3 regions of the Moritella sp. F3 genome follow, and region 2 is predicted to be linked to each of the others. Evidence: predicted binding sites of a transcription regulator. Region 2 holds the regulator's gene; each other region holds the start of a gene.

Region 1 (10,846 bases), on a different contig from region 2:
AATGAATAGGTAGAAATAATTCACCTGAGTTTTGACTTACTGTCGCATGCGCACGCACTAATAACTTACCTTGTAAACTTTCAACCGCAACTAAGCTGCCATCAGCAATACTACGTTCTGTTAAATCTAGCGGGTTAATCGACAATAACGGCTCAGGCATATGCCCATTAAGCTTGGTGGCTAAACCGGTACGACTCATACTGTGCCATTGGTCTCGATTACGACCGGTATTTAAGATCATCGGATAATCTTGGCAAACTGAACTTGCTGCTGATTTGTGGTAAAGCGCAATAAAGTTCGCTTTACCTGACGGCGTCGAAAACTGACCATCGGTGAATAACCGCACTTGTGACTTGTTGCCTTTTATCGGCCACTGCATCGGTTTATGCTGGTCATAATCTTGTTCAGCTAATACAGCAATATCTAAACCCCTTGGTAAAGTATCTTGTTTAAAGCCTGTCATCTGCGCATATTCAGTAAACACATCAGCCTCTGACTCAAAGCTAAAGTCCTTGGTAAAGCCCATGCGTTTAGCGACTTCCGCTAATAACCACCAATCTGCTTTTGCTTCACCAACACTTGATAGGAAGCCACGTTGGCGTGATATACAGCGTTCTGAATTTGTCACTGTACCAGTTTTTTCACCCCAGCCTTGTGCAGGTAACAGTACATCAGCACAAGCAATCGTATCTGACTTAGCAATGCAATCAGACACAACCACCAGCGGACAATTTAATAACGCCTGCTGAATTTTGTCTGAATCAGGCAAACTTACCACTGGATTCGTGCCCATGATCCAAATCGCTTTGATCTTCCCCTGATGCACTTGATCAAACATGTCGATCGCTTTAGCACCATTTTTGGTAGCCAACTTATCGGTATGCCAGAACTCACTCACCACAGCATGACTCTCTGGCGTAAAATCCATGTGCGCCGCTAACATACTTGCAAGACCACCAACTTCGCGGCCGCCCATCGCATTTGGTTGACCGGTCACTGAAAATGGACTTGCCCCCGGTTTACCGACACGTCCTGTCGCTAAATGGCAGTTAATAATCGCGTTTACTTTGTTGGTACCACTGGTTGACTGGTTCACCCCTTGGCTAAATAAGGTGAGGGTTTTATCGATATCGGTAAAACGACGGAAAAAATCCAACATAGTATCGAGTTCAAGATTACAAAATTCAGCTAACTCTCCCCAGCTTGGTGTTGATTGGTATGCAGATTTTAGAGCCTCTTCAAATCCTTCAGTATGCTCGACGATATAGGTAAGATCGCAAGCATTCTCTTGGTCCAAAAACTCCAACAAGCCATTATACAACGCCACATCCGTCCCCGGACGAATGGCTAAATGTAGATCGGTAATATCACACGTATCGGTTCGACGTGGATCAATCACGGTAATTTTTAAGTTTGGATTCGCCATTTTTGCCTGTTTTATTCGGCGAAATAAAATGGGATGGCACCAAGCTAAATTCGAACCGACTAAACATATATGCTCGGCAGCTTCGATATCTGCATAGCAAGCGGGGACAGCATCTTCACCAAAGGCACGCTTATGCGCAACTACGGCAGAAGACATACACAAACGAGAATTAGAATCGATATTGCTACTGCCGATGAAGCCTTTCATCAATTTATTGGCAATATAATAGTCTTCGGTAAGTAGCTGCCCTGATACATAAAAGGCAACGGCATCTGGGCCATGCTCAGCGATCACCTTATTAAATGAAGAGGCGACATAGCTTAATGTGGTTTCCATACTCTGCGCTTGACCACGAATATAACATTCGGTAAGACGTCCTTCTGGGACTAGGGTATCGGCTAGCGTTAATCCTTTTGAGCAAAGATTACCTAAATTGGTAGGGTGAGATTCATCACCACGGATCGTGACTGAATTATCTTGATTTACTTGCGCTTCGACACCGCAACCGGTGCCGCAATAAGGACATGTGGTTTTAACCCATTTGGGTTGTTGCTTTAGCTTTTGCATATATCATCCTTGGTTGCGCATGTTCATACCAAGGAATAAAGCAAAAAATCAGCCAAGTCTAACGTTTAGCGGTAACAAATTAAAAATCACAGGAAAATAAGGTCAGATACTCGAATACAAGGGTAGCGAATGACTTTATTGCCAAAATAGAAAGGCTTTAAGCGCAAGAATAGTGCTAAAGCAGTGCTAAAACAAATAAAGCGCACCACATTGGTGCGACCTATTGTTATCACAAATAGATGAATAGATTTAACTTCATTGCTGAGTCATATTGTTGAATTTCTCAAACAAAAAATCCAGGAACAAGCGAATGCGTTTTGGTTGATACTGCTTGCTGGTATAAATCACATTTAAGTCAGCACTCGATACGGACCTTGATGTATTAAAGTTCTTCATATAGCCATCAAGCACTGTCACAAGGCGCCCACTATTAATATCATCTTGCACATCAACAATGGATTTAAGTGCTATCCCCGCCCCTGCTAATGTCCACAGCCTAATAACCTCACCATCATCAGACAACCGTTTTGCAGCCACTGTTATTGTTGTTTTATGTTCTTGTTGTTGGAAATGCCAAGTTTTTAACTCTTCGTTCCCACGTAACATAACTAAGCAATCATGATCAACTAACGCTTCAGGTGTTAAAGGCACACCACGCTTTGCTAAATATTCCGGTGATGCACACAATACTCGCCAACTTGATGACAGCCGCCTTGATATAAGACTACTATCAGCCAATTCACCATAACGAATAACGATATCAATCCCTGATTCAGCAATATTTGATATCCGATCATTGAGGTATAAATAAGGCACGACATCGGGATAACGGTTAGAGAAGTCGGATAATATAGGCTGAATATATTGCTTACCTATATCCTTTGGCGCCGACACTTTGAGTGAGCCCTTAACGTCTTCGACCACATTTTGTAAGCGGTTTTCAGTCTCATGAACACTAGCGATTATTTCCAGCGCAGCCTGATAATAAAGTTCGCCAGCATCGGTTAATGCAATATGTCGAGTGCTTCGATTCAATAACTTCACTGCATATCTTTCTTCTAATGCTTGTAATCTTGCGGTCATTGTCGCGGGAGAGAGCCCCATGTCACGCCCAGCAGCCGCTAAACCTTGGTGTTTAACAATGCTGACAAACATAGTCATATCAGAAAATTTATCCATACCCTCTCCTATTGTTCGGCTTATCCGAATAATGATTTCGTATTTTACTCAATTATCAAAATAAATCGAATGAATATAATAACCAGCATATTATAAACAGAGATAACCACGATGATTGAAAAAGAAAAAATGCCTTTCCAGGTTTGGATATTGACACTCGCCGCATTTGCGATTGGCACCGCAGAGTTTGTTATCGCCGGTATTCTACCGCAAATAGCAGTATCACTTTCCATAACAGAGGGTCAGGCTGGTTACTTAATCAGTGCTTATGCGTTAGCCATTGTCATTGGCGGGCCGATCTTAACGATATATTTAGCGCGTTTTAATAAAAAAGCGGTACTGACTGGGTTAATGGTGCTGTTTATCCTCGGTAATATACTGTCTGCTTTGGCACCAACCTACGAATTATTATTAGTGAGCCGTGTCATTGCCGGACTGGTACAGGGTCCATTTTATGGCATTGGTGCGGTTGTAGCAACAAACCTGGTATCAGAAAAAATGGCTGGTCGCGCTGTAGGTCAAATGTTTGCAGGTCTAACGCTGGCCAATGTACTCGGCGTGCCAGCAGGTACTTGGATCAGCTTGCAGTTCGGCTGGCACAACACGTTTCTGACAGTTGCTGCATTCGGTGCAGTGGCCATGGTTTTCATTCTAATGTCGATCAAATCAACTGGTCATGGCGAAGCTAAGAATATTAAAGCCCAGCTTATGGCATTCAAAAATCCCATGTTATTAATGAGTTTAGCGATCACTGCTTTTGCATGGTCGGGTTTCATGACGCTATACGGATATATTGCACCTATCGCGATGCACATTACCGGTTATGGCGAAGATGCGGTTACTTGGATCTTAGTGATTGTCGGTCTCGGTCTCATCATAGGTAACACCCTAGGTAGCCGTTCAGCAGACAAAAATCTCAACAAAGCATCGCTATTCTGGGCCATAGCTATGATCCTTTCATTAGTATTAGTCGGTTTAGTTATTGATAACGAAATACTTTTTGTCATCGCCGCATTTATATTCGGCATAGCATCGTTTGCCAATGTACCTGCAATGCAACTTCGAGTCATGAATCACGGCGGCGAAGGTCAAGAGTTAGCGGCCACAGCAAATATCTCGGCATTCAATTTGGCCAACGCATTCGGCGGCATCCTTGGCGGTATCGTGCTTGATAGCAGTATGGGGGCGAGCATGATCCCTTACGCTGCCATCATCGTTCCCGTGATTGGCTTACTGTTCATCACTAAAGTAAACAAATCCACATTAAACGGCTAAAATAAGGTAAGCATCATGAGTAAATTATTCCAAAGCACGACACTAAAACAATTAGACCTAAAAAATCGTGTCGTAATGGCACCAATGACCCGAGCACGCACTAGCCAACCTGGCAATGTACCAAATGAGTTGATGGCGACTTATTATAAGCAACGTGCTAACGCCGGATTAATCATTTCTGAAGCCACGCAAATTTCTGATGATTCACAAGGTTACTCATTCACGCCTGGCGTTTATACCGATGAACACGTTAATGGCTGGCAACCAATCACCCGCGCAGTCCATGAGCAAGACGCAGCCATGTTCTGTCAATTGTGGCATGTTGGCCGCGTTTCTCATCCAACATTTCAACAAGGTGAACTACCGATTGCACCGTCAGCATTGGCTCCTGTAGAAACTCAAGTATGGATATCTGACGAGCAAGGTAATGGCAATATGGTTGACTGCATTCAACCGCGAGAAATGACGCAAACAGATATAGATCGCGTTATTAACGACTTCGCTAATTCAGCGACGCGAGCCATAGAAGCTGGCTTTGATGGTATCGAGATCCACGGTGGCAATGGCTACCTTATCGATCAGTTCCTACGTACAAACTCAAACAAACGCACAGATCAATATGGTGGCACAAGTAGCAACCGCATTCGCTTTCTATTAGAAGTGGTGGATGCTGTGATAGCTGCAATTGGCGCTGATAAAGTCGGCGTGCGCCTTGCTCCCTTCATTACCTTCAAAGACATGAACTGCCCAGAGATTGTACCCACGATTCTTCAAGCGGCAAAAGAACTACAAGCACGCGACATCGCTTACATGCATCTATCTGAAGCTGATTGGGATGATGCCCCAGAGATCCCAGAAAGCTTCCGTATTGAACTACGTAACATCTTCACTAATACGATTATTGTCGCGGGCAGTTACACACAAGCGCGTGCTGAAGAAGTACTAACGAAAGGTTATGCTGATTTAATTGCTTTCGGTCGCCCGTTCGTCTCAAACCCAGACTTAGTATCACGCTTGCAGCACAGTTACGCACTAGCAGATCTTGATGGCGCCACGCTGTTTGGCGGGAATGGCGCTGGTTATATTGACTATCCAACTTATACGAAATCAAATTAATCAAAACCTATAATAAAAATAAAGGCTTACCGAGGTAAGCCTTTATTTTGTTTTCAATACAGATGAAATACTATTTACTCACCGCCAAATACGCACCTGCGGCGATCATAATGCTGCCTGCACCTCGGTTTAATCGCTGATGTGCTACCGGTGTTTTTAACATCCCCGCCATACGGCTGGCACCAAAAGCAATGAGCATTAAACCCGACATTAGCGCAATTGATGACAAGACGGATACAAGTGCAATATCTTGCGCTTTAAGAACAGTTAGGTCGATGAACGTTGGTAAAAACGAAATATAAAACAGGATCACTTTTGGGTTTGATGCTGAAATTAGAAAACCTTGCGTAAAACTTGCCAACATAGCACCTTCTTTTTGCGCATCTGCTTCAGCTTGAATATCACTCTTAATCTGCGGCAAGGCTTTAATCATTTTATAACCAAGATAAATCAGATAAGCCGCACCAAGATAACGAATCACCGTGAACACTTCAGACCAATTCTCTGCGATCGTTGCAAGACCAAAACACGCTAAAATCAAATAAATAACGTCACTACCAATCATGCCCATTGCCAACATGATACATTTTTTAGGACCTTCAACCATTGCACGAGCCAAAATGGCAAATACACCTGGCCCTGGCGTAATACCAAAAATAAATATCGCGATAAAAAATGTAACAGCAGACTCAAAGGACATCAATAACTCTCTCTAAATAATAACCAAGCTTAACAACTAAGTTTAATAACGAATTGTATATAAGTGAACTGTAGCATAGCGACTCCCACAGTCTCAAAGAATCAATTATGATTAAGCATAATTAATATTCAAAAACGTGCACAAATCCTATTTTAATTACAACACCACCAACTTTAACATCAGCTATTTTCAGTCCATTAGACTTACTCTAAAATTTCATAATGCCTTTGTACATTGACTGTCGCTTTAGCCCAAGCAGAGCCTTTAACTCGGGCTTGGTGTTGTTCAAAAGCCGCTTTATTAATAAATTCTTCATATACTTCAAAACGATTAAGATTAATCTCTGACGGCGTGACATTAAACATTAAACAACCCGGTTCATTACGTGTCAGTTCTTTATGACTAATAAGTGCTTTCTTCACTGCAGACAAGTCCGCAGTTGGGACTATAATAAATCCTTTTAGAATAACTTTTTTCATCTTTAGCTCCTGATACGCTTAAAATAAATAATCCTCAATCTAAAATATAACGTAATAGCGCCTGTTTACATTACAAGGTCTAATTTTTGCGATCTGCCTAAAACAAAAAACGGCCTCAAATATACATTTGAGGCCGTCGGCATTTATCCTATTAAGCTTTATGCTTAATTAACGCTAAATCATTACTTGTATAAATGGCGCTCTGAGTTCAAGCCTTTAATTAAGCTCACACACATCAGCAGCAATACAAACGTAAACGGTAATGCGGTAATAGTCACACCCGCTTGCAACGCTTGCAGTGCTTCAGAACCACCAATCCATAACATAACACCAGCAATAGTTCCCTCTACTACAGCCCAGAATATACGCTGTGGTACAGGCGCATCAATCTTACCGCCAGACGTGATGCTGTCGATTACAAGTGAACCTGAATCTGATGATGTAATGAAGAAGATTAATACTAAGATAATCGACAATATTGATAACACATCACCATACGGCAGTGCATCGTACACATGGAATAAAGATAATGATAAATCAGTTAAGCCGTTCGCGCCCAATTCACCCACTTTATTCACGACTTGATCGATAGCAATACCACCAAATGTAGCCATCCAAACTAACGTCACTAACGTTGGAACAAAGACAACAGCAGACAAGAATTCACGTACAGTACGACCTTTAGAGATACGCGCAATGAACATGCCTACGAATGGTGACCATGAAATCCACCAAGCCCAGTAAAATACCGTCCAACCTTGCATCCAAGCAGTGTCATCACGACCATGTGGATTACTTAAACCAATAAAGTTTTGGCCATAAGCAATTAAAGTTTCAGGGATTGCAACAGTAACAACATCAAAACCAATGATCAGAACAAAAATCAATAGTGCAAAAGCAAACACCATATTGATATTACTCAATACTTTAACGCCGCCATCGATACCACGGATAACCGAGAAGATTGCAATTAAGGTTACAAAGGCAATCACGACCAGTTGCATGCCAATGCCACCATCGGTGCCAAATACATGGTTGATACCACTCGTCGCTTGCTGTGCACCAAGACCTAGCGATGTCGCAAGACCAAATAGCGTCGCAAGTACAGCTAAGATATCGACAACGTGACCAGCCCAGCCCCAAGCTCTATCACCAATAATCGGGTAGAAAACAGAGCGGATTGAAAGAGGAAGACCTTTATTATAAGCAAAGAAAGCCAACGCAAGCGCGACAATACCGTAGATAGCCCAACCGTGGATACCCCAGTTATAAATCGTTGCAGCAAGTGCTAATGACTTTGCTTCAGCAGTTAACGGTTCAACATTAAATGGCGTTCCCCACCAATTAGTGAAATAAGCCGTTGGTTCAGCAACACCCCAGAACAGCAGACCGATACCCATACCACCAGCAAATAACATTGCTAGCCACGAGATCGTTGAATGTTCAGATTTTGCTTCTTTACCACCAATACGGATCTTACCAAGCGGTGATACGATTAATACGGCAATAAAAAAGACGAAGAAATTAGTTGACCACATAAAGAAGCTATCGAAATCAGCTAAAATGCCATTTTTAATAGTGTTTAATGTTTCTTTTGCGGTAGCTGGGTCTACGAGGAGGAGTGCTGAGAGGAAAAAGATAATAAGGCCGGCGCTAATGCCGAACACAGGGTTGTGTATATCGAAACCCCATTTTTGTACATTATCTTGACCAACTTGGTAATCAGTGGTTTCAATACTATATTTATTTAACGAACTATTTTTATTTAACGAACTATTTTTGTTTAACGAGCTATCCATAAATTATGCTGAGCATATATCCTGCAATACTTTTTAATCGAAAAGTAAAAACGAAAGGGTCATTAGTTAAAGCCATAATGAACCAAGTGATAAAAAATCGGTTAAAAGAGTAGCAAAAAATGTGGCAAAACTCAAACAACCGCCGTTTAAACTTTATTTTAATCGAAAACAAGGCCGCAAGATATAAATATGTATAAAAATATGTTTAAATTGGCAGGAGAATTATTGCATTTGACGATGAATTATTTATATCGATAATAATAAACTATATCAAAAAAGTAACTACACAGATCTGTTAATAATACTGATAATTACTCGAACTCCCCTCTTTTAATCCCTTCGCTACATACATTGCAGAATCGGCTGTCAAAAATAATTTATTTACCGTATTAACCTCCTCAGATGAAAAAGAAATACCTATCGCAGAGCCGACAGTGACAGTCTTACCCCCGATATTAATCGGTTGCTGTATTTGCTCCATGATCCGCTCAACAATCGTATCTACATTTATACGGTCACCATAATCACACAAAATAAGAATAAATTCGTCACCACCAATACGAGAGAAGATATCTTCACCACCAATACTATAAGACACTCTTTTTGCAATCGTTTTCAATACTTCATCACCAGTGTGATGGCCTAATGTATCGTTTATCTGCTTAAATCCATTCAGATCAATAAAAAAGCAGCATAACGGTTTGCTCTTTTGCATTTTTAAAGTGATCAATTCAACACAATGTTTTCTATTGGGGAGCAGTGTTAACTCATCTATATTTGACTGTTTTTGGGTTCGTTTGAAATTCAAGTATGTCACTGACCAAACTGTAATTAATAGAGTACCAATCAAAAATGCACTATAGATGATGTATAACAACCTCTCCTGGTTACGATTAACCTCATCTGTAAAAAGATTAAGATCACTCCCTTTCAACTCAAAAAATACAATCTTGTCATGGCCTAGCTTCAATTTTTCAACAATCGTTAAAATATCAGGGTATTGGTTAATAGGATCTTCTCTTGCTAAAACTGGTAGTGCGACCTTATCTAATTTAACAATGTTTTCTTGCAAAATATTAACCGCATAACTTTGCAATAAAGGAGATATTTTTTCATCGAGTGCTAAATATTCATAACTAACAATTAAAAAGTCTAATTTTTCTAAGATTGCCTCGTTATCGTTTTTATTTAAATATATAGCCTTTTTTATTTGCGCTTCAAGTCGTGACAGCTCCTTGCCAAAATACCAAGAGCCCCAATATGATGCCCGTATCGACTCAACATTGCGCATGACATTTTTGTTACTCTGATCATATCTCAATGTAATAAAACCAGCTAAACACAATTCAAATAATATGATGAAAGTCAAAGGTAACCATATTGTTGCTGTGTATTTATTTTTCATCCGTGCTTAATTCCACAGTTAATATCAATTCTTTCAACAAACCAAACCAGATTAATCACAATATCTAATTCATGAATATCCTCGACTTTAATACGACTCAAATCACGCATTAATACTAACGGCCCCTTCTGTCGCCGAGTTATCATTTCATCATTAATGGCATAAGCCAGCATGTACTTATGCTGCTGTAACTCTGCTCCAGATATCTGCACACTGTAATCATTCTTTGCATGTACATGTATCGTTTCTAAACCATTGCCATCAACATGCTTGATGATATTTTCAAGGTAGACCCCTAAGTAGCGATGTTCCTGCTTTTTCCAAGGTAATAATGTCGTTATTTCAGCACTTCGTAAGGCTTTGAGCGCAGGCATTGTAAAGCTTACATCTTGCTGATTTTTACAGTTTTCAATCGTTAACATTGTTTTATCATCACTATATGAAAAGAACGCTGTCAATGTTAGCAACACACTGGTTAACCTTATTATAAAAACATTATTTTTCATTCTTATCTTCTTAATCATTGTCAGTGTATAAGCTTCTAATAGCTTTAATTTCAGGTAAAGAAAGTACTAATGGAACGACTGCTATTATGCTGACGTTACTGGTTCACACGAAATAGCACTTAATGAAACTCTCGGATCTCGAACACTTAAATCGACATTATCTAAAATACGACACAGGGCTGCAAAGTCAGTGATATAAACGCTACTTCTTTCGAGTTCGATATAGCCTAAATTTTCTAACTGTTTTAGCGCTTCATTTACCCGCTGGCGGGCAATTCCGATAATCATACTGATCTGCTGCTGTGAAATAGCAATCTTAGGGATAACCCCTTTAATTTGTTTTTGATACATGGCTAACTCAATCAGCAAATAACTAATTTTTATTAGTTTATTT
Region 2 (10,846 bases):
GTGAAGCGCTTGAGTTTGGACTTTAGTGATGTATTTAATGATGGTTTACCTTATTCCTCAATGTCCGCATCACTACAGGTCGTCGATGGCGCCATTAACAATAAAGATTTTTTAGTTAACTCCAGTAGCGGTAAAATTACCGGTAATGGTTATATTGATTTAGTCACGGATACCATTAACTATAACTTAAGCTTTTTTCCAGATGTTACTTCGAGTCTACCGGTATTGGCTGCATTTGCGGTAACGCCTACGACTGCATTAGCCGTCTTCGCGTTATCGAAAATTTTGGAGCCCGTGGTGGAAGTTATTACGGAGCTGAAGTTTAATGTCAGTGGTGATTTTGATAATCCGACATTTACTGAAGTTAAACGTAATCAAAAAGCGATCACTGTACCTGACGAACTCATCAATGCGACAGATCCGAAGACGGCTGGAGACAAGTAATGCAGTTAGTAGCAATACAAATGACCTCGGGTGCTGATATTAAAGCGAACTTAGCGTATGTGGCATCACAACTGGCATTGATTGATACAGGGGGAACCCCGACCTTGATCTTATTACCAGAGAATTTTGCCTTGTTTTCGCACCGCGATGATTATTTAGCTCATGCAGAACGATTAGGGCAAGGACGAGTACAGCAACAGCTTGCTGATTGGGCTAAGGAATACCAATGTTGGCTGGTTGCAGGGTCTTTTCCTATTCTTAGTGATATTGAAGATCGGATTTATACAACCAGTTTAGCATTTGACCCCGCTGGGGAATTGGTGCAACATTACCATAAGATCCACTTATTTGATGCGCATGTTCCAGCTGTATCTATCGCGAGCAATGATCATCAAGATAAGAGCATATTTAAGAAAAATGTTAAGCAAGGTTTTAAGAAAGAGCTAAAGCAGCAAACTTATAAAGAATCAGATAGTTTTATTGCTGGTGATCAGATCGCTACTTTCACTATTACAGATAGTACGGGCGGAGATATAACGGTTGGTATGGCTATTTGCTATGACCTGCGTTTCCCTGAATTATTTCGTGCACTCAGTGCTGCTAACGCCGATGTGTTATTACTACCCGCAGCCTTTACCCATGCGACAGGTAAAGCGCATTGGTTACCCTTGTTACAAGCCAGAGCCATAGAGAACCAATGCTATGTGTTAGCGGCTAATCAAGTGGGTGATCATGGTGGTAATCGTCATACTTGGGGTCATTCGGTTATCTTAAACCCTTGGGGCGAGAGTTTGGCACAACAAACATCGTCGTGTGGTATCTGCTGCGCGCAATTAGATAAACATAAGTTAGTACAAGTACGTGCTGACATACCTATTTTACAACATGCACGCTTTACGGCGAGCTTGAAAAATAAAGAGTAATAATCACAATGAGATTTGAACAAGTCGAAAATTCAATTTTACTGCCAGCCGAGTTAGACCTCGATAAGCTGCAGAGCACGCTGTCATTATTGATGGGCAATCAGCTTGATTATGGTGATCTTTATTTCCAAGCTTGCAAGCATGAGTCTTGGGGTTTAGAAGACGGCATTGTTAAAGAAGGTTCATTTAACATCGAGAAAGGTGTTGGTGTACGTGCCGTTTCGGGCGAGAAAACCGGTTTTGCGTATTCAGACGAGATCAGTTTAAAGGCATTAACCCAGTCTGCGACAGCGGCTCGTGGTATTGCTGCTAGCGGTGGTGAAGGTAAAGTTAAATCGTGGAGTAAACCACAAGGTAGTGAGATTTATCAGCCATTAGATCCATTAGCGAGTATGGAAAGACAGCGTAAAATAGACCTGTTACATGAAGTTGATGTCTATGCGCGTGCTTTAGATGCCAATGTGACTCAAGTAAGTGTGAGTTTGTCTGCTGTATACGAAGAGATATTAGTAGCGGCAACCGATGGTACGTTAGCGACAGATGTACGTCCGTTAGTACGTATGAACTGCTCAGTGTTAATTGAAAAAAATGGTAAACGTGAACGTGGTGGCGCTGGTGGCGGTGGTCGTTATGGTTTCGATTACTTTTTAGAAGATGTAGATGGTACGCAGCGTGCATTTAGTTATGCTAAAGATGCGGTGCGTCAGGCATTAGTTAATATCGATGCAATCGAAGCGCCTGCTGGTGCCATGCCTGTTGTACTTGGTGCTGGTTGGCCTGGTGTATTATTGCATGAAGCTGTTGGCCATGGTCTTGAAGGTGACTTTAACCGTAAAGGCACGTCTGCTTACGCGGGTAAAATTGGTGAAAAAGTTGCATCTTAGTTATGTACGATTGTGGATAACGGCACATTAGAAAATCGCCGTGGTTCGTTGAATATCGATGATGAAGGTACGGTAACGCAAAATACCATGCTAATTGAAAACGGTATTTTAAAAGGTTACATGCAAGATAAACTTAACGCCCGCTTAATGGGTGTGGAATCTACGGGTAACGGTCGTCGTGAATCATTCGCACATTTACCGATGCCGCGTATGACGAATACTTATATGCTACCAGGTGAGCATACACCAGAAGAGATCATCAGTACGGTTGAGAAGGGCATTTATGCGCCGAACTTTGGCGGTGGTCAGGTGGACATTACTTCCGGTAAATTTGTATTCTCAGCGTCTGAAGCTTATTTAATTGAGAATGGTAAAATTACCACTCCGATTAAAGGTGCAACCTTGATCGGTAATGGCCATGAAGCCATGCAGCATATCTCGATGGTTGGTAACGATCTGGAATTAGATAAAGGTGTTGGTATTTGTGGTAAAGAAGGCCAAAGTGTGCCGGTAGGTGTTGGTCAGCCGACATTAAAACTAGACAGTATGACTGTGGGTGGCACTGGTAGCTAATAGGCTATTTGTACTGTGTTGAAGTCATGTGCAGTAGATAAAAATAAAGCCCTAACAAGTATATGAATCACTTGTTAGGGCTTTATTGTTTGTACTGGTTAATATCAATGTTGCCATCATGGCAAATTAATATTATAGACCAGCAATCTCACGTAGGTGTTTAAAGATTTCTTTGCTTGGTTTAGCTGCTTTAAGCGGCTTTTCAGCTTTAATTTCTTTATTCACTTGGCGGATCAGTAGACGCAATTTCTGACGGTCAGCATTTGGATAGGTTTCCATTAACGCTGTGATCGCAGTATCACCACCGGCAATCAATTCATCACGCACTATTTCTAGTTTCGCTAATTCAACCGTTGCTTGGTTATACTTATTGGTGATCTTATCGTATGCCGCTTGGATTGGCTCGAGACCGTCACTACGCATGATTTTGCACATGTACGATAGATGTCTGCTATAAGCATCAGTACGTACTACAATTTTTCTTGCTGTGACGATTGCTGCAAGCATTTCTTCTGAAAAACCCATCTTGGCAATTTCTGCTTTACTGAGTAAAGCGATCGCGCCAGCGAGTTTCAGAGTCTTGGCAATTTCAATTTTGTTTTCTGCACGACTTTGATATAACTCGTCGTCTTCAGCGCGTCGGTAAGACTTTTCACTGGTAATATTTCGTTCTCTTACGCTCATAATATTCTTTTTCAAAACGATTGATATGTTAATTGTATCAGTTTATTGCTAATTGCGCAGTTGCTGCAGGAATTTTTATCACATCATGGTATGCTAAATCCAGTATAACTAATTGAAACGAGCCCATGAACTTAAAACAGCAAATTACATTAGAACAAAATAAATTGGAATTAGCCGTTACTCAAGCACTCGACATCGCCAAAAAAGCGGGCGCGAGTGATGCTGAAGTAGCTATTTCACGACAAACGGGTTTGTCTGTGAGTACGCGCATGGGTGAAGTTGAAAATGTAGAATTCAACCATGATGGCGCGTTAGGTATTTGTGTATACCGCGGCCAGCGTAAGGGTAATGCATCAACATCTGATTTAAGTGAAGCTGCAATTCAAAGCACAGTGGCTGCGGCGTTAGATATCGCTTTGCACACCGCTGAAGATGAGTTTGCAGGTCTGGCAGATCGTGAACTGATGGCGTTTGCACCGACAGACTTAGACTTATGTCACCCGATTGATATCAAACCTGAGTATGCGATTGAGCAAGCGTGCCTGACTGAACGTTTAGCGTTAGCGCAAGATCCTCGTATTGTGAACAGCGAAGGTGCGTTTACCAGTCACAGCAGTATTAAAGTCTACGGTAATAGCCATGGCCTGGTAAATGGCTACGCGAGTACTCGCCATAGTATGAGTTCGGTATTGATTGCCGAAGAAGATGGCGCAATGGAACGTGATTACGGCTACTCAATGGCGCGTGACGCAAGTAAACTGTGGACACCTGAACAGATAGCTACTGAAGCTGTTAATCGCACTGTAGACCGCTTAGGTGCACGTAAGATTGATACCTGTAATGTCCCTGTCATTTTTCACCATGATGTTGCTAGTAGCTTAATGGGCCAACTTGTGATGGGTATCAGTGGCGGTAGCTTATACCGTAAATCATCCTTCTTACTGGATAAGTTGGGTGAGCAAATTTTCCCTGAATGGTTAAACATCCAAGAACGTCCACATATTATGGGTGGCTTAGCATCCTCTATGTATGACGCTGAAGGTGTACGCACTAAAGATTTAAATGTGGTTGAGCAAGGTATCTTAAACAGCTACTTATTAACGAGCTACAGCGGCCGTAAGTTAGGTATGCAAACAACCGGTCATGCTGGTGGCATTCATAACTGGAACGTGACAGGTAAAGGCGAAACATTAGGTCAACTTTGTCGTCAAATGGGCACGGGCTTATTAGTGACTGAGCTGATGGGACAGGGCGTGAATATTGTTACCGGTGATTACAGCCGTGGCGCGTCGGGTTTCTGGGTTGAGAACGGTGAACTGCAATATCCTGTTCACGAGATCACGATTGCGGGTAACTTAACTGACATGTTTAAAAACATTGTTGCAGTGGGTAGCGATATTGATGTGCGTAGTAGCATTTTGATGGGGTCTACATTATTAGAATCAATGCAGATCGCGGGCAACTAGTGATTAACTGTAAAAAGTATTGAATATAAAAAGCCTGTGTTATGAAACACAGGCTTTTTTATTTATAAGACTATGTGATGTAAATACCGTCGTTATTTAAGCGCCGTAGACCAACGTTGCCATGCCTAAGAAGGCAAATAGACCAACTACATCGGTAACCGTTGTTAATGCCATACCGCCTGCCAATGCCGGGTCGATATTGTATTTTTTCATCACCAGGGGGATCACGACGCCAGCCAATCCGCCCATCGACATATTAATAAACATCGCGCCACCAATGATCAGGCCAAGAGATGGGTCGCCTTTCCATAATGACACGATAATAGCGATAGAGATGGCCCAGATAGCGCCATTCAGTGCCCCTACCATGGCTTCTTTACCAATTAACCAGCGACTATTCTCATCACTAATATGGCCAACCGCCATACCACGGATAACCAGTGCAAGTGTTTGATTACCAGCTATGCCACCCATGCTAGGGACAATGGTCATCAAAATAGCCAATGTTGCTAGCTGTTCTAAAGTTGCTTCAAACATATTCGAGACGGATGCGGCTGTGAGTGCCGCGATTAAATTAACCCCAAGCCAGAGTGTACGACGCTTGGTACTTTGGATAACGGGAGCAAAAGTATCCTCGTCATCATCCATACCGGCCATACCCATCATGTCATGCTCGGCATTTTCACGGATAATATCAACCACGTCATCAATGGTAATACGACCGAGTAATTTCCCTGAGTCATCAAGTACGGGGGCTGAGATCCAATCATGACGCTCAAACAGTTTGGCTACTTCAGAAGTATCCATCGTGGCTGGTAAGGTTTCAGCTTGACGATCCATGATGGTGCTAATAACACTGTTGGGATCTGTCGTGAGTAGCATGGCTAAAGGTACATCGCCAATTAATCGGTCATCTTTATCGACAACGTATAACGTATCAGTGGCTTCAGGTAATTCTCCACGCAAACGAATATAACGTAAGATCACATCAACAGTGACATCAGGACGTAAAGTAATGGTGTCCGTATCCATGATGCTGCCGGCAGTATCTTCTGGATAGGCCATAGCAGCTTCTAGACGATGGCGATCTTGAGTGTCCATTTGCGTGATAACTTCTTGATAGATGCTATCGGGTAGACTGCGGAGAATATTGGCGAGGTCATCGGTATCCAAACCTTCCGTTGCAGCAACCAGTGATTCAGTATCCATCAGTTTTAGAATGCTGGTCTTGGCGTCTTCATTTAGCTCGTCAAGGATCTCACCTTGCATTTCAGAGTCGGTTAACCGCCACAAGACTTTACGGCCAGCTGGTGGTGATGATTCGAGTAATAATGCAATATCACAAGGGGGCGTTTGGTTGAGCATTCGTTTTACGTGAACAAACATACCGCTGTCGAGCGCTTCATTCATTTCACTTAAACGCAGGTGTGTACTGTCATGCTCCATTTGTTCTAGCATATGTCGTCCCCATTCTTATTATTCTTGTGCAAGACCTTGCCCGCTGATGCGGACAATTCTAGCTTAATCTGTATTTATAATCAGCATTTACATAAAATATCATAATTCATTATATGGTATTGATAATACGTTGGCTAAGGTAGTGCTTAGCTGATCTTGTGTTTGTTTTTTTCTAATGTCTGGTGACGGGTTTGCACGATTCGATCTTGCAGTTTAAAGTATTTCGCTAGCTGCTCTGCAATAAAGACAGAACGGTGTTGGCCGCCAGTACAGCCAATTGCAACAGTGACATAGCTGCGATTATTTTTTTCTAACAGCGGTAACCAGGTCGTTAATAAATTTTCGATTTGCAGTGCAAAACTCATTACTTCTGGTTGTTGGCTGAGGTAACTAATCACCGGTTCATCCAGACCTGTATACGGTTTTAATTCTGGGATCCAGTGTGGGTTAGGTAAAAATCGCACGTCGAATACATAGTCAGCATCCATTGGTAGGCCATGTTTGAAACCAAATGATTGGAAGACCAACACCAATTGATTATTTTTCTTACCTAGAATACGTTCTTTGATTTGCTCGCTCAGCTCATGAATATTGAGCTCGGTGGTATCGATTTTCAAATCAGCATGCAAGGCGATAGGGCGTAAGCGTTTTTCCTCTATTTCAATTGCTTGAGATAGCGATAACTCATCTTTGGTTAATGGATGTAGTCGTCTCGTCTCGCTGTAGCGCTTAATAAGTACAGCTTTATTGGTATCGAGGAATAAACTGGTTAGGTCGGTGCTGGCTTTTAGCGCCGTAATAATGTCATTTAATTCTTTTTTGTCAGTTGGGAGGTTACGTACATCGATACTGACAGCCACTTTTTCAGTTTTTTCATTTAAGGTTTGTAGTAGCTGTGGGAGCAAGGTAACAGGTAGGTTGTCTACACAATAGTAGCCTAAGTCTTCAAGTACCCGTAAAGCAATTGATTTACCGGATCCTGATTGGCCGCTGACGATTATTAATTTCATGTTCTGTCCCCATATCTGCGCAGCGAATATATCGTTACCATAGCTAAAATTAGGTTGCTAATTTTAAAGCTGTAGCAATATAAAAGAATGCTCATTATCCCGTAATTGGTGTGGATATGATATGTTTTAATTATGTCAGCGTTATTAATACTTAAAGTAATACCTAAAGGAAAAGTGGTTTTCCTTTAGGTTATTTGTTGTGGGGCTAAAATTAATGGCGAATTAATTTTTCTTTGTGTTTAATGACCTGCCTATCGAGTTTATCCATTAAGCCATCAATTGCAGCATACATGTCGTTATGTTCATGTACGGCAAAAATTTCCCCCCCATTTAAATGTATTTTTGCTTCTGCAACCTGCAGTAATTTTTCGACATTTAAGATCACGTGGATATTGTTTATGTGATCGAAATGTCGTTCTAATTTGGAAAACTTGCTATCAACGTAATCTTTCAGTGAATCTGTAATATCTACATGTCTACCTGTTAAATTAATTTGCATATACGTCTCCCTTATGAAGGTTAGGTGAGTCCTATAATAGACTCTTGCGCTGATTAGATGGCGGTATGCTCAGTGCTTCTCGATACTTTGCAATAGTACGTCGAGCGACCTTGATACCTTGATCAGCAAGTAAATCAGCAATCTTGCTGTCACTTAATGGCTTGCTGGCATTTTCTGCCGCGACCAATTTCTTAATTAATGCTCGGATAGCGGTTGATGAACATTCGCCACCGTTGTCCGTGCTTACATGACTTGAAAAGAAAAATTTCAATTCAAAGATCCCACGTGGGGTATGCATAAACTTCTGCGTCGTCACACGTGATATCGTGGATTCATGCATCTCAACTTCTTCGGCAATATCGTTGAGTACCATAGGTTTCATGGCTTCATCACCATACTCAAAAAAATCAACCTGTCGCTGGACGATACTTTTTGTCACTTTTAGTAAGGTGTCATTACGACTTTCTAAACTTTTAATAAACCACTTTGCTTCTTGGACGTGGGTGCGAACAAATTGCCCATCGCTGCTGTTGCGGTTACCTGTCGAAAGATTAGAATATTCATTGTTCACCTTTAATCTTGGCACAATGTCAGGATTTAACTCTACCACCCATTGATTATTTTTTTTCTTTACTAACACGTCAGGTATAACGTAAAGCCCTTCTGTTTGATCAATGACATTGCCTGGTCTTGGTTCCAAGCTCTGAATTAATTGCATGATCTCTTTGAGCTGGGGTTCTTTTAATTTTGTTTTACGGCTTAATTGACGGTAGTCGCGATTGCCTAATAAATCCATATGAGATTGGATTATTTGCTGACATTCGCTTAACCAAGGGGTATTTTTAGGTAAATGTTGGAGTTGGATCAATAAACATTCTTGCAGTGAACGTGCTGCTACGCCGATGGGATCAAAGTGCTGAATACGTTTTAGTACCGCTTCGACTTCGTCTAATTCAATCTTGGCATCGTTGTTAGCGTCCACTTCTTGGTGGTCGATATCAACGCTGTTCAGGATCTCTTCACAAGTTTGAGTGAGATAACCGTGATCATCAATACCGTCAATAATTGCGACTGCAATCGCGTGATCGATGTCAGAAAAAGGGGTTAGCTCCATTTGCCACATCAAATGTTCGTATAAACCTTCGCTGGTTTCACCTTGGTAAACTTGATCTAGGCCATCAATTCCGGCGCTGCCGCTACTGTGGTTTTGTATTTGTGGGGTGTAAACGTCATCCCAGTTACTGTCATTGGGTAGTTCATCGGGCATCGATTCACTGGCAAGCGCATCGCCCACTTCAATTTGACTGCTATCGGTCGGCGCTGCATCATTATTAGCATCATGGTTGTGGTCATCATGCGCGTTATGATTATCTGCGTCGTTAGCGGGCGACTCATGAGGATCTTCTTGTTCTAATAGTGGATTGCTATCTAGCGCTTCTTGGATCTCTTGCTGTAACTCCAAGGTCGATAGTTGTAATAATCGAATCGCTTGTTGTAACTGTGGCGTCATTGCCAGAGATTGACTCATCCTAAGTTGTAATGATGGCTTCATCTAACGACTACTCTCTCTTCCTTAATGCGGCTAAATATCAATATCAAACTATAGTCGGAATTGATCTCCAAGATATACTTCTTTTACTTTTTCATTGGATAAAATTTCTTCAGAAGTACCTGAAGCGATCAAATGTCCATGGCTAACAATATATGAATGTTCACATACATCAAGCGTTTCACGTACGTTATGATCGGTAATTAACACACCTAAACCGCGGTCACGTAAATGCTGAATGATTTTCTTAATATCGCCAACCGAAATTGGATCTACGCCAGCAAATGGTTCATCCAATAAGATAAACTTCGGATCTGCAGCGAGTGCGCGAGCAATCTCTACACGACGGCGTTCACCACCTGATAAGCTCATACCTAAACTGTCGCGGATATGGGTGATATGAAATTCTTCTAATAATTCTTCTAATTTTTCTTCACGTTCAAAACGGCTTAATTCTGTGCGTAATTCCAAAATAGCCATGATATTTTTTGTTACTGATAAGCGGCGAAAAATAGAGGCTTCCTGTGGTAAGTAGCCAATACCTTGCTGTGCGCGAATATGCATAGGCTCATGGGTTAATTCTTGGTCATCGATGAAGATTTGTCCATGATCTCGCTTTACTAAGCCAACCACCATGTAAAAGGTAGTGGTTTTACCTGCGCCATTAGGCCCAAGTAAGCCAACAATTTGGCCGGATTCAACTTCCAGACTCACATCTGAAACCACTTTACGTTTGTTGTAACTTTTTGCTAAGTGTGATGCTTTTAAACGCGCCATATGAATTTACTTACTCTACTTAGTTTTGGTGTCTTCAGGAGTGAAAATAGTGATCACGCGATCGGATTCATTTTTGCCACTCTCGGCTATCATTTCTTGTTTATCAATTTGGTAGATGATCTTGTCACCTTTAACTTCACTATCAGCTTGGCGTAAACGGGCATTCTTTGACAAGGTTAAGCGTTTTTTGCCAAGTTCATAGCGGATCTCGTTAGACTCAGCGTTAATTTTTTTACCGTCATCTAGTTCTTGGTAAAAAGTAGCTACGTTCCCCGTCGCTATCATTACTTCGGTGCCTTTGCCGTTAGAGCTTAATACCGTTAGTTTATCAGCATGAATTAATATAGTGCCTTGAGTTACCACCACATTATCATAAAAGATAACGCGGTTCTCTTTAATAAACACTTCTTGACGTTTGGCATTCACGACAACATTTTCTTGGAAATCAGACTCTAATGCGAGTGCTGAATTACTCATGAATAATGTTAACAGTAAAACTTTATATTTTTTCATCATTAGTATAAATCGCTTCAACTTGCTTAAGGATTGTCATGTATTCTTGTTTTAAATCACCTTCCA
Region 3 (10,846 bases), on a different contig from region 2:
GTTACTTTGATATTAGGTGTGCTAGGTTTAGTCTTACATGCGATCACCGATGGTGGTGCGCTGGCCATTGAAGATGACCAGACTGCTTATTTATTAGCGATTGGTGTGGTACTGCATCGTTTCCCTGTTGGCCTTACTGTGTGGTGGTTATTACGACCGCATTATGGCCGTGCGCTACCATTGGCTGTTTTAACTGCAATGTCCTTAGCGACGGTTGCTGGTACTTGGTTAGGTGGAGAACTGATTGCGCACGATAGCGGTAATTGGTTGATCTGGTTCCAAGCGTTAGTCATGGGCTCTATCTTACATGTGGTATTTCACCAGCCCTACAAGCAAGAACACGGTAAAGAAACGCAACGAGATAAATTTGCCGCTGGCACAGGCAGCTTAATTGGCGCTATTTGTTTGCTTGCGGTATTACTGCCACATTGGTTAGGTTATGCGCCGCATAATCATGATGCCCCTGTAACTGTCGAATCACAGATTGTCACCTCAGCTGAATTACACTCAGCTGACCATGTCGGACACGATGACCATGTCGGTCACGATGACCATGTCGGTCACGATGACCATGTCGGTCACGATGACCATGTCGGTCACGATGACCATGTCGGTCACGATGACCATGTCGGTCACGATGACCATGTAGGACACGATGACCATGTCGGACATGATGACCATGTAGGACATGATGACCATGCAGCAGCTGATAATGATCACGCTGGGCATGCACATGGCAATGAAACAGCGGAAACCTTATTACGCTTTGTGAGCTTGTCGTTACATGCCGCGCCAGCGTTATTATTCGCTTATATCCTTACTTGGCTGATTAACTTTGTGAAACCAGCCTTTAATATGGTCGGTCAATTACGCAGTACGGGCCCAGTTGCTGGCGCATTGAAAGGCACACTCATTGGTTTGCCATTGCCTATTTGCATACCCGATGCATCAGGTATGTATAAGCAACTGATTAAAGCGGGTTGTGGTTCTGCATTAGCGGTTTCATTCTTAGTTGCATCCCCTGTTATTGGCTTTGATGCGTTACTTATTTCATTACCGCTGTTGGGTGTTGAATGGGTTGGTATACGTTTAGTGATGGCGGTTATATTAGCGGTGACGTTAGGCTTACTTATTGGTTCATTATTCAAAAAGCATGACTTGAATAGCGATACTTGCGCGACGACCGAAGAGTTAGAGGCATCAACGTCACGCCTTAAACGTGCATTTGAACATGGTTTTTCACATCTTATTGATCATACCGCACCTTGGGTATTATTTGGTTTGATTGCGGCAGCGACATTTACGCCAACCATTGGCTGGGAGTTCTTACAGCAAGAACCTTGGTTACAGGTTGTATTGGCTATTCTGATTGCCTTGCCGTTCCACTTCTGTGCCACCGGTATTACGCCTGTACTGGCCATTATGCTGGTTGCTGGCGTATCTCCTGGTGCGGTTGTGGCCTTTAGTTTAGTCGGACCCACATTGAACTTAGATTTGTATCGCTTTATTAAAGACAATCAAGGTAAGCAGATTGCGATGGCGGTCGTGATGGCCATTGTCACTGTCGCGCTACTACTAGGCTTAGGCATTATGTATTGGGTACCTGAGTTACCGAAACCTTGGTTAACGTTAGCGCCACATTGGCAAGATGATTGGTGGCGTTATGCTAGTTTAGCGATAGTGACAGTGTTATTTGCGATTAGTATTTTACGTCGCGGTGCACGTAGCTTTATGCTGGAGTTATTACCGCATAGTTTTAGAAATGCGAAACCACATCATCACCATTAGACGGTGATATCAATCTTACTGCTACGGGCGTCGCGTCGTTTACTGACTCGACGTTCGTAACGGGGATTATGCTTTAATAGACGTTGCCGCCGTTCATGGCGGTGACGCTGCTCCATGATAAATTCACCTTCTACCTCTATCGTGTCGATGATATTGATATCTTGATTTATGTTGTCTATATTTGCTTCCATGCTGGCCTACTTGTGGTTTTATAGAAATAACTCTCTGTTAATACGCAATTTTATGTATAAAGATCAAGCTTACTCGTTTTACATTTGCAAGGTCAAATCTGATCTGGTTTACTAAGATTAGTATAGTTACAGAAAACTAAGTATTCATTACCGATGAATTTTGAATACGAACAAAGGAGGCAAGTATGCTAAATCAGGGACGGTTACTTCATGCCAAAAAAAGTTAGCGATATACTAAGCCAAGATGAGCTTAATTTATTACAGGAAGTCATCGATAGCCAAGCTGCTCATAGCTGCAATGATATTGCTATGTCGGATATATCGAAACAGCTGCTTAATGTCTTAGCACAATCGAGTGATATTGTACTTGTTGCTCAGCGCGAGCAAGAGGAGTATCGCTTTCCGCTTTATTTACTCGATGATGAACTAAAGGAATTGGGGCAGCCAGATATTATTGATCATAAAGGTGGCGGCGGCCGCTATTGGCGTTTTGCAGCACCGAAAGGACTGAAAATATTCGATCATAAAGGTGATGTGCTATTAGGTGTTGTCAGCAATATTTCCACCTCGGGATTATTCATGTTGTGTAGTGAACTGCAACTTACATCGTCAGGTGTTAATCTGAAAGAGGGGGCTAATCTACGCTTTTATCTAAAGATTCCGCAGCGTGGTTTTCACTTAGTTGATGCGACGGTGGTAAGGATTGAAAGTGAGAAGAATAATATTAAAGGACTAGCGTTAAAATTTAATATTAACGATGAACTGACATTAATATTACATGATTATATTATCGAGCAGCACGATGCTTTGCATGATTAAAATGAGCAGCTAATGGGCTTGAAGGTACCGACTAACTGCTATTCGCTGTATCAGTGATGAGATATTATAATTATGTTGTCTTAATCATTGAGTTCTATTTCACGCGCGACGAAATCACTATCAATGATCACACCTTCAACTTCAACATCGATGCCATCAACAAAGTTAGCTTGATTCAGTTTGTCGTAAACCGTGTTAGCATCTGCTTGTATTACTTGATTCGTTTGGGCATTCATTTTAAATGATGTCACTATTCCTGCTGTTCGTGTGATATCACTCACTATACCGTCGAACTCAAATTTAAACTGCTCCCAGTCATCATTATCTTGTTCATCAAACTCAATTTCTGTTGCTAAGCGATTATCGCCTTGTTTAACCGAATTAACTTCAACCATTTGGCCTGCAGTTAAGTTATTTTGGTTACCGTCAGCAAATTGAGTTTGGCTGTTTACCAAGAAACGACCTCGTGAATTTAATTCAAAGCTAGTTTTATCGTTGGCAACCCAAGTTATAATACCTTCTACTTCACTGTCATCGCCTAAATCATCATAATCTTCTACGTCAATTTCTGTCGCGTTAAAGGTATTATTGTACGTGCCTTTGACTTCAACCCACTGACCATTTCTGAGCGTTTCGTTATCCTCAATGACGGCATTGCTATAATCGACAGTGATCGTATTTGCGAGTTGAAACTCGGTGTTTGTTAAGTTTGAGATTAGTCCTTCAATTTCAGCCTGACCGATTAAGTCGACATCATCAAATTCAACGACTGAAAGTACAGTATAACCGCCATCAGCAGCTGGAATAGAAGACAGCATTACCCAGTCTCCATTATCAATATCATCGGATAACTCTGCGAAAGTGAGCGCAACACCATTAATTGTAAAAGTCTTTGCAGTATGGTTTACATTGCTTACAACACCGACAATAGTTGGATTTAATCGAACTTGAGTACTGTCTTGGCCACTTGTCGTGATATTAACTAACATGTCTTTTTGCAGTTGCTTCAGCGCCAATGGGGTGGTGTTATAAGCAATATTATCAGCATTGTAGCGATGACCATTCACGGCTATTTGGTTGGTGCTTAGATCGACTAACTCAATCGTTCCAGCGACACCTTGCAGTGTTAGATCTGAATCTGATTGGTTATCATCACTATTACAAGCCATTAACGATGCTGAAATAGCGGTAACTAAAAATAAATTTTTCATGATTTACCTACTCAATTGTCGGGTGATATCAATATTTGAGCGCATAATATAAGTAACTATGTGAAGTGTTCGTGAAGGCGGGATATGAACGTTTTAATTGTTGATGGTCATTATAATATAGCAGAGACTATCGCTGATTACTTAGGCCTAGCTGAGATCACTGTGGACTTTACTTATCGTGGTAAAGCGGCTATCGAGTTGTGAATGTGTGGTGTTTGATTATTGTTGAACGAATATGCGAGCGGGTGTAGTGGTTGCTCAGCATTGTTGACGATGATGATGTATTTTGGGTGACGATTTATTTTTCTTTAGATTCATCATCATCAGTACATGCACTTGCGACAAAATTGACTGATGATGATGTTGTTAAGTAATAATATAGGTTAATGCGTATTAATTAATATCCAACTCTTTTAATTTACGGGTGAGGGTATTACGACCCCAGCCCAATAGTTTTGCCGCATCTTGTTTATGGCCTTGAGTATACTCTAATGCCGTCTGCAGCATGATACGTTCAAAGTCGGGCATGGCCTCAGCAAGAATATCGCTTTGCCCTGATGCTAATTGCTGCGCTGTCCACGTCTTTAATTGACTACGCCAATCGCCAATTTCTGCACCACTATTATTTAGTTTCACTGGTTGTTCATTGGTGATCTCGGGTGGTAAATCATCAATAAAAATTTCTTGGCCGCTGGCCATTACCGTTAACCAACGGCAAATATTCTCAAGTTGACGAACATTACCGGACCAGTGGTGATTGGCTAAGTAAGTTTGGGCTTCCTTACTGAGAATTTTGGTCTCGACGCTTAATTCTTTACCCGCTCTAATTAAAAAATGATTGGCTAATTTGGGGATATCTTCACGGCGCTCATTCAATGAGGGGATATGAATTCGGATCACGTTTAAGCGATGAAATAAATCTTCACGGAAACTACCATCAGCGACCTTTTGTTCTAAGTTCTGGTGGGTTGCGGCAATGATGCGAACATCGACACTCACCGGTGAATGGCCACCGACACGATAAAATTGGCCATCGGATAATACCCGTAATAGCCGAGTCTGGATATCGATCGGCATATCGCCAATCTCATCTAAAAACAGCGTACCGCCATTAGCTTGTTCAAACCGACCATTGCGGACGTTTGCGGCACCGGTAAAAGCCCCTTTTTCATGGCCAAATAGCTCTGATTCAATTAAGTCTTTGGGGATCGCAGCCATATTCAAGGCAATAAACTCATTGTTTACCCGTGGGCTGTGCTTGTGTAATGCTTGGGCAACAAGTTCTTTACCTGTGCCTGATTCGCCATTAATTAATACACTAATTGATGAGCGAGATAAACGCCCAATAGCGCGAAAAACTTCCTGCATTGCAGGTGCCTCGCCAATAATTTCAGTCACGGGAGCAACTTTGTTATTTCTCCGGCGATTCTTTGACTGCTCTCTGGCGTGCGTTACTGCGCGAGTTGCTAAAGATACTGCTTCATCGATATCAAATGGCTTTGGTAAGTATTCGAATGCACCAGCCTGATAAGCGTTCACTGCACTATCGAGATCGGAATGTGCCGTCATGATAATGATCGGTAGATCTGGATGGATAGCGTGGATTTTATCCATGAGTTCTAAACCGGTCATTTCCGGCATGCGGATGTCAGAAATAATAATATCGGGCTGTTCGAATTCTAATTTATTTAATAAAGCATGTGGTTCAGCAAATGCAACGGTATTAAATGCTTCAGATTTTAGTGCTTTATCAAGTACCCAGCGGATAGAACTATCGTCATCGACAATCCAAACTGTTGCTGTTGTCATAGTTTAATCCTTTATTTTCTTAATGGCAGATAGATGGCAAATTCAGTGTGCCCTGGCCAGCTAGTACACTCAATTTTGCCTTTATGCTGTTTCACGAGGTTTTGTGCAATAGACAGACCAAGTCCGGTGCCACCTTGTCTGGCTGTGACCATCGGATAGAATAAGGTATCTTTGATATGCTCAGGGATACCGGGACCATTATCAATGATCTTGATTTCAGCGCTCAGGCGATATTTCTGTCCTTGAATATTCACTTGATGCGCTGTTCGAGTAATAATTTTTATAGTACCGGAATGTTTTAGAATTTGAATTGCATTACTAATAATATTCAGTAGTGCTTGCTGTAATAAATCCGGTTCCATCTCAAAATCAGGGATCGAAGGGTCGTAATCGCGCTCGATGATAATACCCGCCGGTAAATCAAATTCGACAAGTTGTTTCACTTTTTCAATTACGGAGTGAATATTTAAAATAGTTTGCTTACCGGGTTTTTGTGGCCCTAGTAAGCGATCTACAAGTGCGCGTAAACGGTCGGCTTGTTCAATGATAATGCCGGTAAATTCTTTTAGCTCTGCTGTTGGCAGTTCTTTTTCCAGTAATTGCGCTGCGCCACGTAAGCCACCCAGTGGGTTTTTAATCTCGTGGGCTAAACCACGCACTAATTCTTGCGCAGCTTGTTGCTGTACGTGCTGATAAAGCTCTTGGCTGATTTTTTTTTGTAAATCGATCTGCCTCGCTTCAATCAAAATACAGGTATCAGCACCAAAGTTGGTTAGCGTTGCGGATATTTCAACTAGCAGTTGGCGATCATCAATCACCAATGACACTTCATTATCGGTAAAGCCTTGGCCTGTTTTAATCGTGCTTGCGAGTAACGATAAATCTAGCGTTGTGTATTCAATGACATCGGTTATTTTCATGTCCAGTACACGGGTGGCACTTGATCCTAATAACTGTTCTCCAGCTGGATTGAGATATTTAATATGCAGATCATTATCGAGCACGAAAACTGACGAAACTAAGTTGTTGAGCAATGACTGCTGCGTTTCAGGGATCATGATCATGGTATTTCCTTATCAGGATTACTGTTCGTTACCGCTCTGCACCATTTTGGTGCCACTATTGAAATACTACTGCACAGCGTGATGAAATTAAAGCTGCTATGCGTTAATTAGCTTTAAAACGATGTAAATAAACAGTAATTAGCTCAGATGATGCAATTACCTTGCCTAAATTGTTAATTATTTGTAACTGTAACTTATGTGTGCCAATCGGAATATTATGGACCGTAAATTGGCTATCAATTTGTTCGCTATGGATCACGCCATCAATTAACAAGCGAATGTTTAAACCGTAGGTCAGAGTGTGACTGAGTTTGGCTGACACGATTATCTCACCATTATTACTGCGCAAGGTTTGTTGCTCGACAGGACTGTTGATACTAATCGTGATGGGTAAAGGAGTATCAGGGGTGGTCGGTACTGCAGTACTTGCTACAGGTGTTCGAGATTGGGTCAGTGAACCTATCGATGGTGGTGTTAGCTTGACGTTAATTTTAGTTGCCGATTCAGGTTTGCTTTCGTCATCTGAAAAGTGGGTAATGCCTTGTTCATCAGTCCATTGATAAATAGCGGCCGTACTGGTGTAACTGGTGAGTAATAGTATTAATAATATAGCGTGTTGCATAACGACATCCTGTCTATTGCTTCTTGATCTATATGGTTATTCTCACCTAGTTACATAAAATTAACAAACAAAAAACCCGCTAAATAGCGGGTTTTTTTAGATTAATTTGTATTAATAACAAATTATACGCTGTAGTACATTTCAAACTCAACTGGGTGAGTTGTCATGTTCAGTCTTTCAACTTCTTCAGCTTTAAGCTCAATGTATGCATCGATAGTATCGTGTGCCATTACATCGCCAGCAATTAAGAATTCACGGTCAGCATTTAGTGCAGAAAGTGCTTCTTCTAGAGATGCTGCCACTTGTGGGATCTCTGCTGCTTCTTCAGGAGGAAGGTCATATAGATCTTTATCCATTGCATCACCTGGGTGAATACGGTTTTTAATACCGTCGATACCCGCCATTAACATTGCAGAGAATGCAAGGTATGGGTTAGCCGCTGGATCTGGGAAACGTACTTCAATACGTGTCGCTTTTGCAGACGGTACGATTGGGATACGAATAGATGCAGAACGGTTACGTGCAGAGTAAGCAAGCATTACAGGTGCTTCAAAACCAGGAACTAGACGTTTGTACGAGTTAGTTGCAGGGTTAGCAAATGCGTTAATTGCTTTAGCATGTTTGATGATGCCGCCAATGTAGTAAAGCGCTGTTTCAGATAGACCGCCATATTGATCACCAGCAAAAATGTTTTCGCCATTTTTCTGTAGTGATTGGTGACAATGCATACCTGAACCGTTATCGCCAACTAATGGCTTAGGCATAAATGTTGCTGTTTTGCCGTAAGCGTGTGCAACATTATGGATAACGTATTTCGTGATTTGAACTTCATCGGCTTTTTCAACGATTGAGTTGAATAATGCTGCGATTTCATTTTGACCGGCTGTTGCTACTTCATGGTGATGTGCTTCAACTGTTAAGCCCATCTCTTCCATTACTAAGCACATTGCGCTACGGATGTCTTGTGCAGAGTCAACTGGTGATACTGGGAAGTAACCACCTTTAACGCCTGGACGGTGACCCATGTTGCCGCCTTCGTACTCTTTATCTGAGTTCCAAGAAGCTTCTTCAGCGTCAATTTTGTACATACTACCTGACATGTCTGTTTTGTATTTAACATCATCAAATAGGAAAAATTCTGGTTCTGGACCAAAGAATACGTCATCTGCGATACCAGTTGAACGTAAGTATGCAAGTGCACGTTTAGCTACTGAGCGTGGGTCACGGCTATAACCTTGCATTGTTGCTGGTTCTAGTACGTCACAACGTAGATTCAGTGTTGTTGCTTCTGTGAACGGGTCAAGTACAGCTGTTGCCGGATCTGGCATCAATACCATATCTGACTCATCGATGCCTTTCCAACCTTGAATTGATGAACCATCAAACATTTTACCTTCTTCAAAGAAGCCGGCATTTACTTGATGATGTGGTAGAGAAACGTGCTGCTCTTTACCTTTAGTATCTGTAAAACGTAAATCTACAAATTTAACGTCTTGTTCTTTAATTAGAGCTAATACGCTTTCTGCTGACATAATAAAATAACCTCCGGTGTCATCAATATGATGGCTTCATTTAAAGTTGTTGACTGTAAACAATCATAAACTAAATAATGCCATATATGTGCCAACTATTTAAGTTGTTGATTTAAATGTTTTAATGTACATGTATTCGCTTGCGTCAACCGGTGTGCGCACTATTACTGTGCGTGGAGCGCACCATTTTAGTGCGTCAAACGGGTAAGCATTGAAGCTGTACATTCGTTCTTACTCTGTTCGATATTATGGTTTATTTTCAACGATTACCAGTAAAATCGTATTCAAATAATGTTGAATATTTATATCTTATATAGTGTCGATAAATAACGGCATAAAGACTTTAATTGCACTTTAACTTGTGTGCTAAAAGCCCGTATCAGGCCTATCGCCCGCTTTTTAAATAAAAAAAAATGCAATCATTTTACTCTGCGTCAAAATTTTGCTAGGTAGATCACAGCGAGGCGGTTACAATACTGCCTAATTTTTACCCATATAAAAACATAGAGGCATCACAGTGCTAGATAAACTACGCAATATTGCGATTATCGCTCACGTTGACCACGGCAAAACGACTTTAGTTGACAAGTTATTAGAACAGTCAGGTACTTTAGAAACACGTGGTGGTAATGAAGAACGTGTAATGGATTCTAACGATCTTGAAAAAGAACGTGGTATTACAATTCTTGCTAAGAATACTGCAATTACATGGAAAGATTACCGTATCAACATCGTAGATACTCCAGGACACGCCGATTTCGGTGGTGAAGTTGAGCGTATTATGTCTATGGTTGATAGTGTTTGCCTAATCGTTGATGCTGTTGATGGTCCTATGCCACAAACGCGTTTCGTAACACAAAAAGCATTCGCACACGGTCTTAAGCCAATTGTTGTTATCAACAAAATTGATAAGCCTGGTGCTCGTCCTGAATGGGTAATGGATCAAATCTTCGATTTGTTTGATAACCTAGGCGCGACTGATGAACAGCTAGACTTTAAAGTTGTTTACGCTTCTGCACTAAATGGTTGGGCTAACGCTGAATCAGAAGAAGCAACTGAAAACATGGAACCTTTATTCCAAGCTATTGTTGACGGTGTTGCTGCACCAGAAGGCGATCGTGACGGTGACTTCCAAATGCAAATTTCGCAACTTGATCACAACGCATACGTTGGCGTGATCGGTGTTGGTCGTATCTCACGTGGTTCTGTTAAAGTTAACCAAGCAGTTACTATTGTTGGTTCTGACGGTAAAGAACGTAAAGGTAAAGTTGGCCAAGTATTAGGTTACTTAGGTCTTGAACGTCATGATGTTGAACTTGCACAAGCGGGCGATATCATTGCAATCACTGGTTTAGGCGAACTTAAAATTTCTGACACTATCTGTGCACAGAACAATGTTGAAGCGCTTCCAGCATTATCAGTTGATGAACCAACTGTAACAATGACGTTCCAAGTAAATAACTCACCATTCTGTGGTAAAGAAGGTAAATTTGTTACTTCACGTAACATCCTTGACCGTCTAAACAAAGAGTTAGTACATAACGTTGCACTTAAAGTAGAAGAAACTGCTGATCCAGATAAATTTAAAGTATCTGGCCGTGGTGAACTTCACTTAGGTATCTTAATTGAAAACATGCGTCGTGAAGGTTTCGAGCTAGCAGTATCTCGTCCTGAAGTTATCGAACGTATGATTGACGGTAAGCTACACGAACCAATGGAAACATTGACTGTTGACTGTGAAGATCAACACCAGGGTTCTGTTATGGAACAGTTAGGTATCCGTAAAGCGGAACTAACTAACATGACTCCA

Evidence for each region. The regulator sigma-54, encoded in region 2, starts transcription at its own class of promoters, with help from an activator protein. The targets are predictions, from matches to a motif close to GTTGGCACGNNNNTNGNNT.
Region 1: JFU56_RS14525 (nitrate reductase) is a predicted target of sigma-54. The motif match lies at 2,032-2,050, and genes of this name have one in related genera.
Region 3: glnA (glutamate--ammonia ligase) is a predicted target of sigma-54. The motif match lies at 9,114-9,132, and genes of this name have one in related genera.

What each region holds. Positions count from the first base shown of each region.
Region 1 is NZ_BLRL01000008.1:88,908-99,753, reverse strand. Features, by position in the region: gene JFU56_RS14525 (nitrate reductase) at 1-1,993, opposite strand, end outside; gene JFU56_RS14520 (LysR family transcriptional regulator) at 2,249-3,172, opposite strand; gene JFU56_RS14515 (MFS transporter) at 3,284-4,447, shown strand; gene JFU56_RS14510 (alkene reductase) at 4,463-5,563, shown strand; gene JFU56_RS14505 (LysE family translocator) at 5,634-6,263, opposite strand; gene JFU56_RS14500 (putative quinol monooxygenase) at 6,467-6,742, opposite strand; gene JFU56_RS14495 (BCCT family transporter) at 6,925-8,541, opposite strand; gene JFU56_RS14490 (GGDEF domain-containing protein) at 8,837-9,946, opposite strand; gene JFU56_RS14485 (hypothetical protein) at 9,943-10,416, opposite strand; gene JFU56_RS14480 (Crp/Fnr family transcriptional regulator) at 10,537-10,846, opposite strand, start outside.
Region 2 is NZ_BLRL01000009.1:118,536-129,381, reverse strand. Features, by position in the region: gene JFU56_RS15385 (YhdP family protein) at 1-444, shown strand, start outside; gene JFU56_RS15380 (carbon-nitrogen hydrolase family protein) at 444-1,367, shown strand; partial or broken gene tldD (metalloprotease TldD) at 1,376-2,824, shown strand; gene yjgA (ribosome biogenesis factor YjgA) at 2,957-3,508, opposite strand; gene pmbA (metalloprotease PmbA) at 3,634-4,974, shown strand; gene mgtE (magnesium transporter) at 5,071-6,432, opposite strand; gene rapZ (RNase adapter RapZ) at 6,579-7,442, opposite strand; gene hpf (ribosome hibernation promoting factor) at 7,654-7,941, opposite strand; gene JFU56_RS15345 (RNA polymerase factor sigma-54) at 7,973-9,493, opposite strand; gene lptB (LPS export ABC transporter ATP-binding protein) at 9,542-10,267, opposite strand; gene lptA (lipopolysaccharide transport periplasmic protein LptA) at 10,283-10,744, opposite strand; gene lptC (LPS export ABC transporter periplasmic protein LptC) at 10,767-10,846, opposite strand, start outside.
Region 3 is NZ_BLRL01000013.1:33,819-44,664, forward strand. Features, by position in the region: gene JFU56_RS17790 (permease) at 1-1,788, shown strand, start outside; gene JFU56_RS17795 (hypothetical protein) at 1,785-1,979, opposite strand; gene JFU56_RS17800 (PilZ domain-containing protein) at 2,190-2,798, shown strand; gene JFU56_RS17805 (DUF5666 domain-containing protein) at 2,879-4,009, opposite strand; gene JFU56_RS23210 (response regulator transcription factor) at 4,094-4,213, shown strand; gene glnG (nitrogen regulation protein NR(I)) at 4,403-5,818, opposite strand; gene glnL (nitrogen regulation protein NR(II)) at 5,830-6,882, opposite strand; gene JFU56_RS17825 (DUF4124 domain-containing protein) at 6,986-7,504, opposite strand; gene glnA (glutamate--ammonia ligase) at 7,627-9,036, opposite strand; gene typA (translational GTPase TypA) at 9,554-10,846, shown strand, end outside.